3 regions of the Paraburkholderia sp. RL17-368-BIF-A genome follow, and region 1 is predicted to be linked to each of the others. Evidence: predicted binding sites of a transcription regulator. Region 1 holds the regulator's gene; each other region holds the start of a gene.

Region 1 (4,284 bases):
CGCCGAGCGCGGCGATCCACGCCTGCGACGCGTTCACACACGGAATGCGGTGAAATTCCTTGCCGCCCGCATGCAGGAATTCGTCGCGCACTTCCATGCCGATTTCTTCGATCGTCTCCAGGCAGTCGGCCGTGAAGCCCGGACAAAATACATCAGCACGCCGCACGCCTGCCGCGCCGAGTTCCTTCAACGTGGGCGCCGTGTAGGGCTGCAGCCACTCGGCCTTGCCGAAGCGCGACTGGAAGGTGATGCGGCATTCCACCGACGTGAGACCAAGCGCCTGCATCAGCAGCGCGCCGGTTGTCTGACACTGCTCGTGATACGGATCGCCGAGATCCAGCGTGCGTTTGGGCACGCCATGAAAGCTCAACACGAGTTTGTCGCCCGCCGCGAAATCCGGCTGGCCATGAAGATGCCAGTAGTGACGCACCTGCGCCGCGAGCGCCGCGATATATGCCGGATGATCGGCGTATTGACGCACCGTGCGGATCTCCGGCTGATTGCGCATGCGCTTCATCGCGGAGAAGGCGTCGTCGAAAGCGGTCGCCGTGGTCGACGACGAATACTGCGGATACATCGGCACGAGCAGCACCCGCTCGGCGCCCGCGAGCTTGAGCTGATTCAGCATCGCGGGAATGCCCGGCGTGCCGTAACGCATCGCGTATTCGACGAGCACCGTGTAGTCGTTCAACTGCAGCAGATGGCGCAACGCTTCCACCTGCTTTTCCGTATAGACGCGCAGCGGCGAGCCTTCGGGCATCCAGACGGCCGCATATTTCTTCGCGGACGCGCGGCCTCTGAACGGCAGGATCAGCAACCGCAGAATGATCTGCCACAGCAGCGCCGGAATCTCGACCACCCGAGGGTCGGACAGGAACTGCGCGAGATAGCGGCGAACCGCCCGCGGAGTTGGCGCGTCGGGCGTGCCGAGGTTGATCAGCAGCACGGCAACACGGTGCGACGTGGCGTTCTGCGAAGGCCGCTCGAGGTCGAAGCGCATAGGCTATAGCCGGGTAACCGCAGTGAGCGGAGGGTTGAACAGGTGAGATTCATTATAGCGGTGCGCCCTATGGCGGCGGCCTTCGTGGCCGCGCGCCCCAGGCGCCCCTGGCCGTTCGGCTAATTGGCAAGCGGCGCGCGCTCGCGCATGATGTGCCGCATCGACCGCCGCGGCGTTGACCGCTACTGCTGACTTAGCGTGAGCGAAAGCAGTCTTGCGGTGATGTCCACGATCGGGATGACGCGGTTGTACGCCATCCGCGTCGGGCCGATCACCCCGAGCGTGCCGACGATCTTGCCGTTCACCTCATAGGGCGCGGTGACGACGCTCATTTCCTCGATAGGCACGAGGTTGGACTCGCCGCCTATGAAGATCTGCACGCCGGCCGCATGACTCGACACATCCAGCAACTGAAGGAGACTGGTCTTTTGGTCGAACACATCGAACAGCTTGCGCAGGCGCGCCATGTCCGAGGAAAGATCGGCGACTTCGAGCAGATTGCGCTCGCCCGAAATCAGCACGGTCTCGCCGGTGTCGGATTCGTCCGTGCTCGCCGTGACGGCCGCGTGCATGAGCGTGGTCATGTCGCCGCGCAACTGGTCGATTTCTTCGCGCAGGCGGCGGCGCACTTCGTCGAAAGACAGGCCGGCGAAGTGCGCGTTGATGTAGTTCGAAGCCTCCACGAGCTCGGACGGCGAAAAGTCGCGCTGGGTCGCCATCATGCGGTTCTGCACGTCGCCTTCCGGCGTCACGATGATGAGCAGAATGCGCTTGTCCGACAGCCGCATGAACTCGATCTGCTTGAACACGTGACTGCGCCGCGGCGTCAGCACGACACCGGCGAACTGCGACAGATTCGAGAGCACGCTCGCCGCGGCCGCGACGATTTTCTGCGGCTCGCCTGCCTGCAGCGTAGTCTTGACCGTGCGGGTGACCGCCTCTTCGTCCGCGGCGGATTCGACCGTGAGCATGGTGTCGACGAACAGCCGGTAGCCGCGCGGCGTGGGAATGCGTCCCGCCGAAGTATGCGGACTGATGACGAGCCCGAGATCCTCGAGATCCGACATGACGTTGCGGATGGTTGCCGGGCTCAACTCCAGGCCCGAATAGCGCGACAACGTGCGCGAGCCGACCGGCTGACCTTCGGCAATGTAGCGCTCGATCAGCGTTTTCAGGAGGGTTTGTGCGCGAGGATCTAGCATGACGAAAAATTTTAGCTCAATGAGGCGACTACCGCGAGCGCCGACGGCGCCCATCACCGGCGAATTTCCCGCCGCCCGCCGGGACCGCGCCTTGCGCTCGTTCCAGCACAACGTGCCGCATTGTGTCGGGCGTGCCGCCGGCCCCGTTGCCGACGGTCCGGCCAGCCGCGCGCCGGTGCGGTTTGCGCGGCGCGCATGTCATCAAGGCTTCACCATTCTAACGATAATCCCGCACTGCGCTCACGGCCCGCTGCGAACGGCCGGCCGCGGCGTCCCGGCCCCGTTCTTTTCAGGCCCTACCTATGGTGTAATGCCGGCATGCAAGTAACCAGCCAGTTCAAGACTGTCGCGCTCGTCGGGCGCAACAATACGCCGGGCATCCGCGACCCGCTGACCGCGCTCGCCACGTGCATCGCGAAGCGCGGCTTCGAAGTCGTTTTCGAAGCCGACACCGCGGCCGAAATCGGCGTAACCGACTATCCGGCGCTGCGCCCCGCCGAAATCGGCGCGCGCGCCGACGTGGCTGTCGTGCTCGGCGGCGACGGCACGATGCTCGGCATCGGCCGGCAACTGGCGCCGTACCGCACGCCGCTCATCGGCATCAATCACGGACGGCTGGGCTTCATTACCGACATCCCGATCTCCGACATGAGCGTGACCGTGCCGCAAATGCTGGCGGGCAACTTCGAGCGCGAGGAACGCGTGCTGCTCGAAGCGCGCATCATGCGCCAGGGCAATCCGATCTATCACGCGCTCGCGTTCAATGACGTCGTGGTGAATCGCAGCGGCTTTTCGGGCATGGCGGAGCTGCATGTGTCGGTGGATGGGCGCTTCATGTACAACCAGCGTTCGGACGGACTGATCGTCGCCACGCCGACCGGCTCGACGGCGTACGCGCTGTCGTCGCAAGGGCCGATTCTGCATCCGCAACTGCAGGGCATCGTGCTCGTGCCGATCGCGCCGCATGCGCTGTCGAACCGGCCCATCGTGCTGCCGGACGATTCGAAGGTCAGCATCCAGATCGTTTCGGGGCGCGAGGTGAACGTCAATTTCGACATGCAGTCGTTCACGTCGCTGGAACTCGGCGACTCAATCGAAGTGCGCCGCTCGCGTCATACGGTGCCGATGCTGCATCCGGTCGGCTACAGCTATTTCGCGACGCTGCGCAAGAAGCTGCACTGGAACGAATACCCGTCGCACGAGGAAGATCCCAAGCCGTGACCGGCGCGGACGCCGGACCGCAAGCGCGCAGTTCGTAAAACCCGATACCAAGCTCACCGACAAGCACAAACGACTTCCATGCTTCGCCACCTCTCGATACGCGACTTCGTCATCGTCGCCGCGCTCGACCTCGAATTCGACAGCGGCTTTACCGTTTTCTCCGGCGAAACCGGCGCCGGCAAGTCGATCCTGATCGACGCGCTGGCGCTCGCGCTGGGTGCGCGCGCCGACGCGAACGTCGTGCGGACCGGCGAGACCCGCGCCGACATCACCGCCGAATTCGACACGCACGCGCAAGTGGACCAGTGGCTCGACGAGCAGGCGTTGAGCACGGCCGCGGCGGACGGCCAGCACGGCGGCACTGTGATGCTGCGCCGCGTGGTGGATGCGAACGGCCGCTCGCGCGCGTTCATCAACGGCACCGCGGCGACGCTCGCGCAACTGCGCGAAGTCGGCGAAATGCTGGTGGATATTCACGGCCAGCACGCGCACCAGTTGCTGATGCGGCCCGACGCGCAGCGCGAGCTGTTCGACACGCATGCAGGGCTGACCGAGCTGTCCGCGAGCGTCACGCGCGCGTGGCGCGCCTGGCGCGAGAAGGTGCAGGCGGTCGAGCACGCGCAAACCCGCGACCGCGAATTGCAGCTGGAACGCGAGCGTCTGGCATGGCAGCTTGCCGAGCTGGACAAGCTCGCGCCGCAGCCGGGCGAATGGGAAGAAGTCAACGCGGAGCATCGGCGGCTGTCGCATTCGGCGAATCTGATCGACGGTGTGCAAGGCGCGCTGAATGCGCTCTCCGAATCGGACGAGGCAATGATCACGCACCTGGCGTCGATCGTCTCGAAGGTGCGCGACCTTGCC
Region 2 (4,284 bases), on a different contig from region 1:
CAAGCCGTTCAACAACACACCGACGAACACCGCGCCGACGACCGTGCCGAACACGTTCGGCCGCTTGGCGCCCCACACCGCGTATCCGACCAGCGATGCCGCGACGGCATCGAGCAGCATCGAATGGCCCGCGCTGACATCGCCACGGCCGACACGCGCGGCAATCAGCACGCCGCCCAGCGAAGCAATCGCGCCCGACACGACATACGCGGCGATCCGGTAGCGCGCAGTCGGTGCGCCAGCCAGACGCGCCGCCGTCTCGTTGCCGCCGATTGCGTAAATGACGCGGCCCCAGCGCGTGCTTTCCATCAACACGCAAGCCACCACCGTCAACACGGCAAGCACGATCACCGGCAACGGCACGACGTCGAATAGACGCAGACGTCCGAGCGCCAGGAACGCATCGGGGAATACGCCGGTCGTTTCCGTGCCGTCGGGCAGGATCGTACCCGTGGCGAGCGAACGGCCACCTGTGGGTATCAATTGCAAGCCGGCGAGCAGAAATAGCGTGCCGAGCGTGGCAAGCTGATCCGGCACGCGCAGGCGCGTAATCAACAGGCCGTTGAAAAGACCCGCCAGCACGCCGAGGACGAGGCATGCGGCGACTGCCGCGAGCGTATTGCCGTGCCAGACGATCAACACATAGCTTGCCGCCATCTGCGCCGATGCGGCCACGCTGCCCACCGACAGATCGAAACCGCCCGCCGCAAGCGTCACGGTCACGCCGATTCCGAGCAGCGCCACAATCGACACCGACTGCAAAATGCTGAACAGGTTGTCGATATTCAGAAACGCCGGCTGGTTGAGCGCAAAGACGACGATCAGTAGCGCGAGCACGAGGAGCATGCCGGTTCGTTCGAGGTGGCCTCGCAGGCTGCGCAATGCGCCGCTTTTGCGCGCGACCGGGGTTCGTGCGGCGTGCGCGTTTTGATCGACGGCCTCGGATGCAATCGAAGAGCTGGTTTTCATGAGTGAGCGTGGAGAGTGAAGTCGGAATGGGCGGCAGGGTCGAGCGTGGCCCGATCGAAACGGACGACGCGATCGGCGATCTCGAGCGCCTCTTCGAGATCGCTGACGAAAACGAGCGTGGCGCGTTGGCCGGCGTGACGCCGCAACGTATCGACGATATCGGCGCGTGCGCCCGCATCGACGCCCTGAAACGGTTCGTCGAGCAGCAGCAAACGCGCGGGTTGCGCATGCCAGCGCGCGAGCACGACTTTCTGCTGATTGCCGCCTGATAGACGCGTGAGCCGGTCATCCGGACCCGTGCAGCGAATCCCGAAGTTGTCGATTGCGTCGGCCGCCGCGCGCTGTTCGCGGCCGCGCTTGACCACGCCCCGCCTGAACCAGCGCGTGAGAAACGGAAAGCTGAGCGTGCCCGCGATCGACGCGAACGGTACGCTGTCCGGAAATAGCGATGTACGCCAACGGTCTTCGCCCGCGAGGAAGACACCGGCGCGGATTGCGTCGGCAGGTGAGCGCGGACGCCACGGCTTGCCGTCGAGCGTCATCGTGCCGGACGCTGTGCGGATCGCGCCAAAAATGGCCCGTGCAAAACGCGACTTGCCCCCGCCGACCGGCCCGGCGATCGCGACGATTTCGCCTTGCTGCACGTCCAGATCGAAAGGGACGCTGCCGGGCGTCAATTGCAGATCGCGCACGCTGAAGCAGGGCTTCTGAGCGGAAAGAGCAGCTTGAGTGGACACAGCCGCGTTGCGATCGCTGCGCAGTTTGCGGCCGATCATCGTTTCCACTGCGGCGTTGAAATCGATCGGCGCGCGTAAGTCGGAGACGATGCGGCCGTCGCGCACAATCGTCACGCGCTGCGCAATACGACGCAGGTCGCCGAGCCGATGCGATACCAGCAGAATCGCAACACCTTCATCGCGCAAGCGCTCGAGCAACGCAAAGAGACGCTCGGCCTCCGGCTCGGACAGACTGGCCGTGGGTTCATCGAGAATCAGCAGCGCCGGTCGCGTAGCCAAAGCACGCGCCAGCGTCACGAGCTGCTGCGCGGCGAGCGACAGCGACGCCAAGGGCGCAGCCAGATCGGCGTCCAGCCCTACCCGCGCGGCCAACGGCGCCGCGTCGCGAATGCGCGCTGCCGGCGGCGCGCGCCACGGCGAGGCCGGATCGCACAGGCGGTCGAGCAACAGGTTGTCCGCTATGGAAAGCGCCGGCACCACCGCATCCGCAATGGACTGGTGGACGGTGGCAATGCCGAGCTGTTTCGCGTGATGCGGCGACGCGGGCTGGAACGGCTCGCCACGCAAGCTCAGATTGCCGCCGTCGGGGCGATAAACCCCACTCAAGATTTTGACCAGTGTGGATTTGCCCGCGCCGTTGGCGCCCATCAGCGCGACGACTTCACCGGCGCTGATCGAGAAGTCGACGGAATCGAGCGCCAGCGTGGGGCCGAAGCGTTTGGAAACGGCGGCGACGGTCAGAATGGGAACGGCCATCGAAGAGCGCGCAGCGTGACTGCGCTCGTAGCGAATGACCGACCATCGTAGCTAGCGGATATCAGCCGGCCAACGAAGCGTTGCTCATATCGATAGTGTGACCGCTTTCTCTTCCCTGGCCCGATATCGGCCCGGAGACAGAACCGCAAGCAACGGGCGACTAGCCTCCACCCAAATGCCAAACGCGCATAACCTTCGATGAATCGCTTATTGGAGCAACGCGCGCTCTTCTTTCTATACTCGATTCCGGTCAGCACTCACCAACGACGAGTGCCAAAACTCACACGCGGATATCGAACCATGAGCCTACGTCCTTTGCATGACCGCCTGATCGTCAAGCGTCTCGACCAGGAAACCAAAACCGCTTCGGGCATCGTGATCCCTGAAAGCGCTGCCGAAAAACCCGATCAGGGCGAAGTTATCGCCATTGGTCCGGGCAAGCGCGATAGCGACGGCAAGCGCGTCGAACCTGACCTCAAGGTCGGCGAGCGCGTGCTGTTCGGCAAATATGCGGGACAGTCGGTCAAAGTCGACGGCAACGAACTGCTCGTGCTGCGCGAAGAAGATGTTGTGGCAGTGGTCACTCAATAACGAACGGAGCGTCAAATCATGGCAGCAAAAGAAATCATCTTCAGCGACGTCGCCCGCTCGAAACTCGTCGAAGGCGTCAACATTCTGGCCAATGCGGTCAAGGTCACGCTCGGTCCGAAGGGCCGCAATGTTGTGCTCGAACGCAGCTTCGGTTCGCCCATCGTGACCAAGGACGGCGTCTCGGTCGCCAAGGAAATCGAATTGCCGGACCGCGTGCAGAACATCGGCGCGCAGCTCGTGAAGGAAGTCGCCTCGCGCACCAGCGACGCCGCCGGCGACGGCACCACTACCGCGACCGTGCTCGCGCAAGCCATCGTCCGTGAAGGACAGAAGTATGTAGCGGCGGGCCTCAATCCGCTGGACCTGAAGCGCGGCATCGACAAGGCCGTGATCGCCGCGATCGACGAGCTCAAGAAGATCAGCAGGCCGACCACGACCAGCAAGGAAATCGCTCAGGTCGCGACGATCTCGGCCAACGGCGAAGAGTCGATCGGCCAGCGGATTGCCGAAGCGATCGACCGTGTCGGCAAGGAAGGCGTGATCACAGTGGAAGACGGCAAGTCGCTCGACGATGAGCTCGACGTGGTGGAAGGTCTGCAATTCGATCGTGGCTACCTGTCGCCGTATTTCATCAACGATCAGGACAAACAGGTTGCCGTGCTCGATAACCCGTTCGTGCTGCTGCACGACAAGAAGGTATCGAACATTCGCGATCTGCTGCCGGTTCTCGAACAGGTCGCGAAAGCCGGCCGCCCGCTTCTGATCATCGCGGAAGATGTCGAAGGCGAAGCGCTGGCTACACTCGTGGTCAACAACATTCGCGGCATTCTGAAGACGGTTGCTGTGAAGGCGCCGGGCTTCGGCGATCGCCGCAAGGCGCTGCTCGAAGACATCGCGATTCTGACCGGCGGCCAGGTGATCGCCGAAGAAACGGGACTGTCGCTCGAAAAAGCGACGCTCGCGGAACTCGGTCAGGCCAAGCGGATCGAGGTCGGCAAGGAAAACACCACCGTCATCGACGGCGCGGGCGACAGCAAGAACATCGAAGCGCGCGTGAAGCAGATTCGCACGCAGATCGAGGAAGCCAGTTCGGACTACGACCGCGAGAAACTGCAGGAACGGGTCGCGAAACTGGCGGGCGGCGTGGCGGTCATCAAGGTGGGCGGCGCGACCGAGATCGAGGTCAAGGAAAAGAAAGACCGTGTCGACGACGCGCTGCATGCAACGCGTG
Region 3 (4,284 bases), 160 kb from region 1:
CAGGCATCTAGCGCGGGACATCACCGGGCGCGCCGTCAAAGCGGATGCGCGCGGCATGGATCTCCGGATAACGGCGATCGGCCCAATCGATGAGCGCCGCCATCGGTTCCAACAGGGATTGGCCTAGTGCGGCCAAACGATATTCGACGGTCGGCGGCCTCGTTGAAAAAACATGGCGAGTGACGAGTCCGTCGCGCTCGAGATCGCGCAGTGTCTGAGTCAGCATGCGCTTGGAAATGTCCGGGATGGCCCGGTGAAGCTCACTGAAGCGCTGCGATCGCGTCGCGAGCTCCATGACCATGAGCATGCTCCATTTGTCGCCGATGCGGTCCAGCACGTCGCGAACCGCGCAGTGTGCCGGCTGGGCGTCGGCCAATTGACGCTGATATCGGCTGAATCTGTCGATCGCATTCTGGGACGTGCTCATTCGGGTTCCCTTTAACTCTTCTGGTAACAAAAAACTGCCTCCTTACGATGGAAGGCAGAGGTCTCTATGATAGACCTGCCCTCAAACAAAGACCGTTCACCACTCCTACGGACCTCTGGGCCGGGCGTGTGGTGGAGTCGCAGGATACTAATTTCAGGAGAAGTACATGTTTCTGGTTATGGGAATCACGGGACGCGTAGGCGGGGCAACGGCGCAACATCTTTTGGCGCAAGGGAGGAAAGTCCGGGCGCTGGTCCGCAATCGCGAGAAGGCGGCGAATTGGGCGGATCAGGGTGTGGAACTGGTCGACGGCGACTGGAATGATGCGGCCGCCGTAGAGAGGGCGCTCGAAGGAGTCGACGGTGCATTTGTCATGCTGCCGGCGGTCTGGGCCCCGTCGCCGGATTTCAGGGAAGCAAAGAGCGTGATCGCGAACTATGTCGAAGCGCTGGCCAGGGCAGTGCCGCCGCGGGTGGTTGTGCTGTCGTCGATGGGTGCGAACAGAACCAGCGGGCTAGGAATGATCACGGCCCTGTCGCTTCTTGAGGAGGGGCTGCGCCACCTGACGTTGCCGATCGCCTATGTGCGAGCCGGCGGGTTTTTCGAAAACTTCCTTTACGGCTTGCACGTTGCCCAGGACGGCACGCTACCCGTCTACTACAACCCGACGAGCCGGAAGTCGACCATGATCGCGACCGACGATATCGGCGCCCAGGTGGTGACGCTGCTGACCGGGCCGACGTGGTCCGGGCATCGCGTTGTCGAGCTTGGCTCGATGGTCAGCGCCGACGAAGTCGCCGCCCAACTGGGCGAAGTCTTGCAGCGCGACGTCAAGGCCTTTGCCATCCCGCGGGCCGGGTGGGCGGCGGCATTCGAACAGTTCGGCATTCCGAAGGGCCACACCGGACCCGCCGAAGCGATGTTCGATGCCGTCAACGCGGGCTGGATGGACCTCGGCGTTGCGGGCACCGAGCACGTCGCGGGCACGACATCGCCTCGCGATGTCTTTGCGGCGGCCTACAAGGCCACCACGGCATGAACAGAGTAGATCGTGTCGGCTCGTCGACCAGGCGGCCACACTGATGCTCGGCAGCCCTTCATTGGAGAAGGCAGAACGAATGTCCAAGTTTTCCTGGCGCCAGATATTACCTTTGGTTCTCGCGGCTTTTTTCGTCGTGGGATCACTCAGCAACATCGTCGCCCCGCGATCCATCTTCGAGGAATACCTGAAGTGGGGATACCCGCACTGGTTCCATTTTGTGACCGGTTCGCTGGAACTCATGACCGCCGTTCTGCTGGCGCGAGCACGGACACGGCTGTGGGGCGCGGCGCTCGGCTGCACCGTGATGTTGGCCGCGCTGGCAACCGTGACAGTGCACGGCGAATACGGACATGGGGTGGCGCCGCTTGTCGTGGCGATACTATCGATTGTTGTCGGCTGGATTGCCTGGCGCAAGCGGCTCGCTGCGGGTTCCGTGGTTGCCGCCTAAACCTTATGCGGCCCTCAAGAGCTTCAAGCAGCGTAGCTTGAAGCTCCGGGTAGTAAGGGTTTTTACCGACCTTGCGTGGGTTGCCTCGCACATCGAATCTGGCGGGCCAAACGTAAAGGTTGCCGCGTCGGATTACGGCGATTCGTGACCGTAAGCCCTTGTATGTACAAGGGTAATTTGTCCTGCTGCGCACGCTCGCGGCTCAAGCTGAAGTAAACCAGCTTCAAAGTTGGACGAAACTCGCCAACGATCCCTCCCTTCTTGAATTTGTCACCACCTGTCCATATAATTAGCACTCGTCGCACGAGAGTGCTAACAACTTCGCCGGTTGGCTCGGCCAGCCGGGTTTTCCAAGCGTTCTTCAGTCTCAATCAAGAGAGGAGTATGTATGAACCTTCGTCCTTTGCATGATCGCGTGATCGTCAAGCGTCTGGATCAAGAAACCAAGACCGCGTCGGGCATCGTGATCCCCGAAGCCGCAGCAGAAAAGCCGGATCAGGGCGAAATCCTGGCCGTCGGCCCGGGCAAGCGTGACGATAAGGGCGCACAAATCGCCCTCGACGTGAAGGTTGGCGACCGCGTTCTGTTCGGCAAGTACGCAGGCCAGACCGTCAAGGTCGACGGCAACGAACTGCTGGTCATGCGCGAAGAAGACATCATGGCCGTGGTCAACAAGTAAGCGCAAAGCGCTACTTACACGGTTATATCCAGAGAATTCAAGGAGTTAGAAGATGGCAGCTAAAGACGTCGTATTCGGTGATTCCGCCCGTGCCAAGATGGTCGAAGGCGTGAACATCCTCGCGAATGCTGTGAAGGTCACGCTGGGTCCGAAGGGCCGCAACGTTGTCCTGGAACGCAGCTTCGGCGGCCCGACGGTCACCAAGGACGGTGTGTCGGTCGCGAAAGAGATCGAACTGAAAGACAAGCTCCAGAACATGGGCGCGCAAATGGTCAAGGAAGTGGCTTCCAAGACCAGCGACAACGCAGGTGACGGCACCACGACCGCAACGGTCCTGGCTCAGTCGATCGTCCGCGAAGGCATGAAGTACGTTGCATCGGGCATGAACCCGATGGACCTGAAGCGCGGTATCGACAAGGCTGTGACGGCTGCAATCGAAGAACTGCGCAAGATCAGCAAGCCGTGCACGACCAACAAGGAAATCGCACAAGTTGGCGCGATTTCGGCAAACAGCGACTCGTCGATCGGCGACCGCATTGCTGAAGCAATGGACAAGGTCGGCAAGGAAGGTGTGATTACCGTCGAAGACGGCAAGTCGCTGCAAGACGAGCTGGACGTTGTCGAAGGTATGCAATTCGACCGCGGCTACCTGTCGCCGTACTTCATCAACAACCCGGACAAGCAAGTTGCCGTGCTCGAGAACCCGTTCGTGCTGCTGCACGACAAGAAGGTCTCGAACATCCGTGATCTGCTGCCGGTTCTGGAACAGGTCGCCAAGGCTGGCCGTCCGCTGCTGATCATCGCAGAAGACGTCGAAGGCGAAGCACTGGCAACGCTGGTGGTGAACAACATCCGCGGCATTCTGAAGACGGTTGCTGTGAAGGCTCCGGGCTTCGGCGATCGCCGTAAGGCCATGCTGGAAGACATCGCGATCCTGACCGGCGGCCAGGTCATCGCTGAAGAAACCGGCCTGACGCTCGAAAAGGCAACGCTGGCAGAACTGGGCCAGGCGAAGCGTATCGAAGTGGGCAAGGAAAACACGACGATCATCGACGGCGCTGGCGAAGGTGCGAACATCGAAGCGCGCGTCAAGCAAGTGCGCAAGCAGATCGAAGAAGCAACGTCGGACTACGACCGTGAAAAGCTGCAAGAGCGCGTTGCCAAGCTGGCAGGCGGCGTTGCAGTGATCAAGGTCGGCGCTGCGACCGAAGTCGAAATGAAGGAAAAGAAGGCACGTGTCGAAGACGCACTGCACGCAACGCGCGCAGCTGTGGAAGAAGGCATCGTTGCTGGCGGCGGCGTTGCGCTGATCCGCGCACGTACGGCGATCGCCGGCCTGAAGGGCGCTAACGCCGATCAGGACGCAGGTATCAAGATCGTTCTGCGCGCAATGGAAGAGCCGCTGCGCCAGATCGTCACGAACGGCGGCGAAGAAGCCAGCGTCGTGGTGGCGGCAGTTGCTGCTGGTCAGGGCAACTACGGCTACAACGCAGCGACCGGCGAGTACGTCGACCTGGTCGACGCCGGTGTCGTGGACCCGACGAAGGTCACGCGCACGGCACTGCAAAACGCGGCATCGGTGGCAGGTCTCCTGCTGACGACCGACGCAGCGGTTTGCGAACTGCCGAAGGAAGATGCACCGATGCCTGGCGGCATGCCCGGCGGCATGGGCGGCATGGGCATGGACA

The links. The regulator HrcA, encoded in region 1, represses chaperone genes, less so after heat shock. The targets are predictions, from matches to a motif close to TTAGCACTCNNNNNNNNNGAGTGCTAA.
Region 2: the regulator HrcA is predicted to act here: its motif matches at 2,713-2,739, upstream of P0D87_RS07260 (co-chaperone GroES).
Region 3: the regulator HrcA is predicted to act here: its motif matches at 2,207-2,233, upstream of groES (co-chaperone GroES).

The regions. Positions count from the first base shown of each region.
Region 1 is NZ_JARESN010000005.1:108,893-113,176, reverse strand. Features, by position in the region: gene hemH (ferrochelatase) at 1-1,000, opposite strand, end outside; gene hrcA (heat-inducible transcriptional repressor HrcA) at 1,183-2,202, opposite strand; gene P0D87_RS10980 (NAD kinase) at 2,521-3,423, shown strand; gene recN (DNA repair protein RecN) at 3,502-4,284, shown strand, end outside.
Region 2 is NZ_JARESN010000003.1:288,229-292,512, forward strand. Features, by position in the region: gene P0D87_RS07250 (ABC transporter permease) at 1-969, opposite strand, end outside; gene P0D87_RS07255 (sugar ABC transporter ATP-binding protein) at 966-2,462, opposite strand; gene P0D87_RS07260 (co-chaperone GroES) at 2,763-3,053, shown strand; gene groL (chaperonin GroEL) at 3,072-4,284, shown strand, end outside.
Region 3 is NZ_JARESN010000005.1:271,800-276,083, forward strand. Features, by position in the region: gene P0D87_RS11675 (winged helix-turn-helix transcriptional regulator) at 8-427, opposite strand; gene P0D87_RS11680 (NmrA family NAD(P)-binding protein) at 594-1,466, shown strand; gene P0D87_RS11685 (DoxX family protein) at 1,546-1,917, shown strand; gene groES (co-chaperone GroES) at 2,306-2,596, shown strand; gene groL (chaperonin GroEL) at 2,649-4,284, shown strand, end outside.